Linked DNA regions of Prochlorococcus marinus str. AS9601. The protein of the gene in region 1 interacts with the protein of each later gene in a pairwise test. Links are inferred from orthologs where the notes say so. Each region holds a gene or a part of one and is shown in the gene's direction. Other genes may lie near its edges.

Region 1 (3,261 bases):
TATGATGTTTTTCTTTATTTCTTAATGATATTTTGCTATTAAGTTTGATATCTGCCATCAAATCGCCAATTATCTTACATTTATATTTATATCTTTTAGGTATTGACTCTTTTACTTTTACATTCATAGCAGCGATTGCGTTGGTCCATTTAGGCCATCGTGAAACCCATTCAGCATATGTAATATTTAAATAACCTAATCTTTTAGCTAATAAAATGCTCCAAAATTGATCCCCACCAAGGAAAATAACCACCCCTTTTTTGGGCCAATATGCAAAAGAATGTGGATTTATTAATAATTTCCAAAAACTTTTGGATTTTGTAATTAATTCGAATTTATTCCATGAATTTGCAACTAAAAATTCTTTACCGGTGGCATTTGGGCAAGGAACAAGGACTAATCTAAGAGTGATATCTTGTTTATCGTAATCACGTAATGATCTATTTACTTTTTTAAGCTCATCTATTACAGGATTTACCCATGTGGTTAATTCACCAGGACCATTGGAAATTATAACTACTGCAACTGATTTTTTTTTCATTGCAGTCAAGCCAGAATACATTAAATGCGGACGGCGAGACTTGAACTCGCAAGGCCGAAGCCACACGCTCCTTAGACGTGCGCGTCTACCAATTCCGCCACGTCCGCAAAGGGTTTTAAGCAACCGGGGGATACCTAAACCTTAAAAATATCATACATTATTGGCTGAAATAAGGATCTAGTTCGAAAAGAGAATTTTTGAAGATCATGATTATTTTTCTATTGCATAAAACAAATATTTATACATATATAACGTTTTAGGTTGTATTGTAAAAAATGTCCTCTGATTACTAAAAAAATTTGTTGAATACTTTGGCAAATAATTTTTTATTTTAAGTCATTTCATTTCTTCAATTTTATTTTCATAATGGTTGAAAAAGTTTTAATTGCTAATCGTGGAGAAATAGCTTTACGAATTGTCAGAAGTTGTAGAGAACTAGGGATTGCAACAGTTGCAGTTTTTAGCACTGTTGATAAAAAAGCATTGCATGTTCAGCTTGCTGATGAGGCGGTTTGCGTCGGAGATTCATTAAGTAATAAGAGTTATTTAAATATTCCAAATATACTTGCTGCTGCTACATCAAGAGGAGTTGATGCTATTCATCCTGGTTATGGATTTCTTGCGGAAAATGATAAATTTGCTGAGATGTGTAACGATCATGGCATAGTTTTTATTGGCCCATCTCCTAAAGCTATTAGATCTATGGGAGATAAATCTACAGCTAAAGAAACTATGGAAGCAGTTGGAGTTCCAACAGTACCTGGCAGTAAAGGCTTGTTATCAAATGTTGATGAGGCTTATAAATTGGCAGATGATATTGGCTATCCGGTAATTATTAAAGCGACTGCTGGAGGAGGCGGAAGAGGTATGAGGTTGGTTGAAAACTCCAATAATCTAGAAAAAATGTTTAAAGCAGCTCAAGGCGAAGCAGAAGCAGCTTTTGGTAATGATGGTTTATATATGGAGAAATTTATAAAGAAGCCAAGACATGTAGAAATTCAAATTTTGGCTGACAGGTCGGGTAATGTTGTTCACTTAGGAGAGCGAGATTGTTCAGTTCAAAGAAGACATCAGAAGTTACTAGAAGAGTCTCCCAGTCCTGCAATTAACCCTGCGCTAAGAAAAAAAATGGGGAACGCAGCTATTGCTGCTGCAAAAAGTATCGGCTACGAAGGAGCGGGGACAGTTGAATTTTTAGTTGATGATGATGATAATTTTTATTTTATGGAAATGAATACTAGGATTCAAGTTGAACATCCTGTTACTGAAATGGTTACAGGAGTAGATTTAATAGCTGAGCAAATTAAAATCGCAAGCGGAGCAAACTTGGAATTTAGTCAGGATGATATCCATTTAAACGGTCATGCCATTGAATGTAGAATCAATGCTGAAGATCCTTCTCACAATTTCCGACCATCACCTGGAAAAATAACTGGGTGGCTTCCTCCTGGTGGCCCTGGTGTAAGGGTGGATAGTCATGTTTATACAGGCTATGAAATACCTCCTTTCTATGACTCATTAATTGGTAAATTAATAGTCTGGGGAAAAGATCGTAATACTGCAATTAAACGTATGAATAGGGCTTTAAATGAATGTGCGGTCACTGGTATTCCTACAACAATTAACTTTCATCTAACTTTACTAAATAAATCTAAATTTAAGCAGGGTAAGATACATACTAAATATGTAGAAGAAGAATTATTGCCAAATTACTGAGAAATAATTAATTATTTCTATGAAATATGTGTATGTAATGCAAGTTTTACAAGCCCTTGCTGACCGACTAAAATTTCTCTTAAAAAGCTTATAACTCCGATCCAAATTACGGGTCCAACATCAACACCTCCAATAGGAGGAATTAGTTTTCTTGTTAAATTAAGAATAGAGCTTGATGGTATTGAAATTAATAACCATAAACCTTTATTTAAATCAATTTTTGGATACCAAGTAAGTATTAATCTTATTAGAAAAACTATAGTTAGATATGAAAGAGAAATTCCTAAACTAATATCTAAGATTTTAAGAGAGTTTACAAGCAAGAAATCACAATTATTTAACTCATCTTAATAAATAACCCATTGAAACGTATTTAATTCGTATTATAAATTGAGAATTTAATATTTAAAAAGTGTTTCAAATCTCAAATTTATTAATAGCCGCAGATTTTTCTGCTGAAGTTGCTAATAATTCAGCAGTTGGTATGATAGGTAGTTTTATTGCGGCTGCCTTACTTATCGTTGTTCCAGCTACTGCATTTTTGATTTTTGTTAGCCAGAAAGATTCCCTCGATCGTACTTCTACTGGAAGACGCTAGTTTTTGTAGAAGTTTTAAGTACACTATATATATGGGATACAAGTAATCCTTTAAAAAATAAATTTTTGGAGAAAGAATGTGGTCAATGCTAGTCTCAATTGGGCCAGTATTGTTGGTATAGTTCTCGCTGTATGTGGGGGAGGCCTTTATTTCTTGAGGTCCTTTAAGCCTGCCTTGGCAAGGGATTATGATGTTTTTTTCGCAGCAATTGGACTTTTGTGTGGAGGAATATTATTTTTTCAAGGCTGGAGGTTAGATCCTATCCTTCAGTTTGGTCAGTTTTTACTTGCAGGAACTACAGTTTTTTTCGCATATGAAAGTGTGCGATTGAGGGGAGTTGCTACTGATCAAGCTAGAAGATCATCTTATTTTGATGATGATCCTATTTCTGATGGTCCCAGAAATT
Region 2 (3,310 bases), 1.2 Mb from region 1 along the record:
GAATCTCTTCCGTGAATACTCACATTAACAGTATCTTGCCATGGGAACTTTAACTTACTAAATGCTAATTGAATGCAAGTATTTGCAGGGTAGAAACTTAATTCATCTTTTGAAAAATTTTCTAGTAGTATTCTCCCAATTCCAAACCAGAGAGGATCTCCTCTTGAAATTAAAATAACATCAGTTTTTTGTGATCTAAGCCAGTTAACAAGTTCCTGATTACTGTTGCTCGAAAAAAATAATTTATTTTTTTCTAAACCATTTTCGCTCCATGATTTTATTTTTTCAAAATATGAATTTGGAACTGCAATATTTTCTGTTTCTAAAAATAGATTTTGTAATTTGAAAGATAGATCCTCAAATTTATAAGAATTAATTCCTACTACATGAATTTTTCTTTTTTTTTCAGTCATGAATATTTAATTAAAAGAAACTTATTTATTTGAATGTTTTATTAAATTATCTTATGATTATTCGAACTTCCATAATAAATCAATTGTCTGAAAGAAGAAAGAGATTACATGATTTATTATTAACTCTAATAAACAAAGATAGTGAATTAGAGTTAATTGAAGAAGATTCTAGCGATTTAACATCTAGCTATTCCGAAAAAGACACTTTGAATTTATCTCGAGTTATAGAAAAAAATCGTAAAATAATCAAAAGATATCAAGCTATTGTAAGAACAGCTGTTACTCTTGATGCCCTAATGGATTCTGAAAATGAAGAAAATTACAAAATCAAATAAAAATATTTTTTTAAAAAAAATATTACCTTTACTTTTACTACTATCCTTTATTTTTAACCCATTAAAAGTATCCGCAGAAGTTACAGAAACAGAAATAAATGGGGAATTTATGAATGCCAGCAGTGAGTTTTTAAGAGATTTGGACTTTGAAACTTGGCAATTAGTTGCCTATAAATCACCTCTTTTTGAAGATAAATTGATCTTGAGAGTAATAGGATATCCAGGAAACCTTAGGATTGATCATCCCACTGACTTGAGGGTTGAATCAGGGAGAAAACAGTGGCTTTTAGATGATAAAACATTACTTAATGTTGAATTGGCAAATGATCGAAGACAAGCTGCAGCAGAATTCGATCTTGATGAATTGATTAAAAATTTAGATAAAAATAGACCATTAAGATTATCTTTGTCGGGAGTTTTTTCTGAGTTACCTGTTCCTCCTTTTGTTGTTAAAGAATGGAGATCATTAAACTGAATTTGACTTTTGGAGATGACTGAAAAAAATGTAAGCCATATAAAATGGATGAAAAGAGCAATCTTTTTGGCTTCTTTAGGAAAAAATACAACGAGTCCTAACCCTAGGGTGGGAGCAGTGATAATTGATAAGAATGGAAAGCTTATTGCAGAAGGATTTCATTACAAGGCTGGCATGCCCCATGCTGAAGCGATGGCTTTTAATAATTTAAAAAAAGATCCCAAAGGTGGATCAATTTATGTAAATCTTGAACCTTGCTGTCACCAAGGTAGAACACCGCCATGTGTAGATAAAGTGATATCCTCGGGGATAAAAAAGGCTTATATATCTATTGAAGACCCTGATGCAAGAGTCGCTGGTAAAGGTATTAAACTGTTAGAAGAAGCTGGAATACAAGTTCATTTAGGATTATGTAAAAAGGAATCCTTAGATTTAAATAACGCTTTCATTCATAGGAATATTACTAACAAGGCATTTGGAGTTTTTAAATGGGCAATGAGTATTGATGGGAGAATAGCTTTAAAAAATGGAAAAAGTAAATGGATTACTAATGAAGAATCAAGAGCATTAGTACACTCTTTTAGATCAGAATTTGATGCAATAATCATTGGCGGAAACACATTAAGAAGAGATAATCCCCTTTTGACTACAAGAGGTTTAAAAAATCCTGAGCCTTTGCGAGTTGTGTTTACAAAAAGTTTAGACCTGCCAACAAAATCTAATCTTTGGGATTGTAATAAAGCAAAAACATTAGTTATTTATGATTCTTCAACTGCAAATGAAAGCTACCTTAATAGGATTCCAAAATCTGTTGAAATTGAAAAGGTATCATCAGATAATCCAGAGTTAATTTCAAAAATACTTGCTAAAAGGGGATGTAATAAAGTTTTGTGGGAATGTGGTCCTCGATTGGCTACTGCCGCAATTAAATCTAATTGTATTCAAGAAATTATAACTTTTATTGCTCCAAAAATTTTAGGAGGAGAAAATAGTATGAATCCCCTTGGGGATTTTGAGTTTGGAGAAATGCATGAAATTATTAAATTAAGCGAATCTCAGCATAGTTTGATTGGTGATGATATATGCGTTAAGGGTTCATTGAAAAATTAATTTTTAAGAAATTTTATATGGGTTAAAGTACCGTACGGTTCTCACCCAAAAAAAACAATACAGATACGAAACCCCTTCGTTTAGTTTATAATAAGTTCAAATTTGACCACAATTATGCCAATAAGACAAGACGATAATCAACCTAATAGAAGATTTGGAATTGTAAATATCATTTTGATAGGGGTTGGAGCATTACTCCTATTTAGTAGCCTCTTCCCTAGTCAAAATATGCAAATTCCTAGGGTTCCTTATTCTTTATTTATTGATCAGGTTAATGATGGGGAAGTTAAGCGTGCTTACATCACACAAGAACAAATTAGATATGAATTAAATGGAGCTGAAGAAGGAGCTCCTTCAGTATTGGCTACTACTCCAATATTTGATATGGACCTTCCACAAAGATTAGAGAGTAAAGGGGTTGAATTCGCTGCTGCGCCTCCTAAAAAACCTAATTTCTTCTCAACAATTTTAAGTTGGGTTGTTCCTCCTTTGATTTTTATCCTTGTCTTACAATTCTTTGCTAGAAGAAGTATGGGTGGTGGTGGAGCTCAAGGAGCTCTAAGTTTTACTAAAAGTAAAGCTAAAGTTTATGTGCCAGATGATGAATCAAAAGTAACATTTGCAGATGTAGCTGGAGTTGATGAAGCTAAGGATGAATTAACAGAAATAGTTGATTTTTTAAAAAAACCTGAAAGATATACTGATATTGGAGCGCGAATACCTAAGGGTGTACTCCTTGTAGGACCTCCAGGAACAGGAAAAACTCTTCTCTCAAAGGCTGTAGCTGGTGAGGCAGAAGTCCCTTTCTTCATTATTTCAGGTTCTGAATTTGTTGAGCTTTTTGTAGGTGCAGGTGCGGCAAGAGTTAGGGATTTGTTTGAACAAGCAAAGAAAAAAGCTCCTTGCATTATTTTTATTGATGAATTAGATGCTATAGGTAAAAGTCGTTCTGGGTCTATGGGAGTAGTTGGCGGAAA

The links.
Region 2: the proteins of accC (region 1) and ribD interact in binary tests that used the Escherichia coli proteins (3 or more experiments, as listed by UniProt). The link is inferred for Prochlorococcus marinus str. AS9601 from one-to-one orthologs.

Annotation. Positions count from the first base shown.
Region 1 is NC_008816.1:76,151-79,411, forward strand. Bases 155-3,082 are described here. They hold accC (acetyl-CoA carboxylase biotin carboxylase subunit), read left to right. Parts: upstream 155-907; coding sequence 908-2,257; downstream 2,258-3,082. Other genes in these bases: A9601_RS09450 (hypothetical protein), read right to left, coding at 155-562; A9601_RS09465 (YggT family protein), read right to left, coding at 2,275-2,580; psbX (photosystem II reaction center X protein), read left to right, coding at 2,670-2,855; A9601_RS09475 (Ycf66 family protein), read left to right, coding at 2,934-3,082. In the rest of the region: more of A9601_RS09450, read right to left, coding at 1-154; more of A9601_RS09475, read left to right, coding at 3,083-3,261. UniProt on the Escherichia coli protein: This protein is a component of the acetyl coenzyme A carboxylase complex; first, biotin carboxylase catalyzes the carboxylation of the carrier protein and then the transcarboxylase transfers the carboxyl group to form malonyl-CoA.
Region 2 is NC_008816.1:1,248,430-1,251,739, reverse strand. The notes cover bases 309-3,285. They hold ribD (bifunctional diaminohydroxyphosphoribosylaminopyrimidine deaminase/5-amino-6-(5-phosphoribosylamino)uracil reductase RibD), read left to right. Parts: upstream 309-1,238; coding sequence 1,239-2,333; downstream 2,334-3,285. Other genes in these bases: ftsH (ATP-dependent zinc metalloprotease FtsH), read left to right, coding at 2,448-3,285; A9601_RS16040 (DUF3122 domain-containing protein), read left to right, coding at 723-1,223; A9601_RS16045 (hypothetical protein), read left to right, coding at 497-748; A9601_RS16050 (bifunctional cobalt-precorrin-7 (C(5))-methyltransferase/cobalt-precorrin-6B (C(15))-methyltransferase), read right to left, coding at 309-413. In the rest of the region: more of A9601_RS16050, read right to left, coding at 1-308; more of ftsH, read left to right, coding at 3,286-3,310. UniProt on the Escherichia coli protein: Converts 2,5-diamino-6-(ribosylamino)-4(3h)-pyrimidinone 5'-phosphate into 5-amino-6-(ribosylamino)-2,4(1h,3h)-pyrimidinedione 5'-phosphate.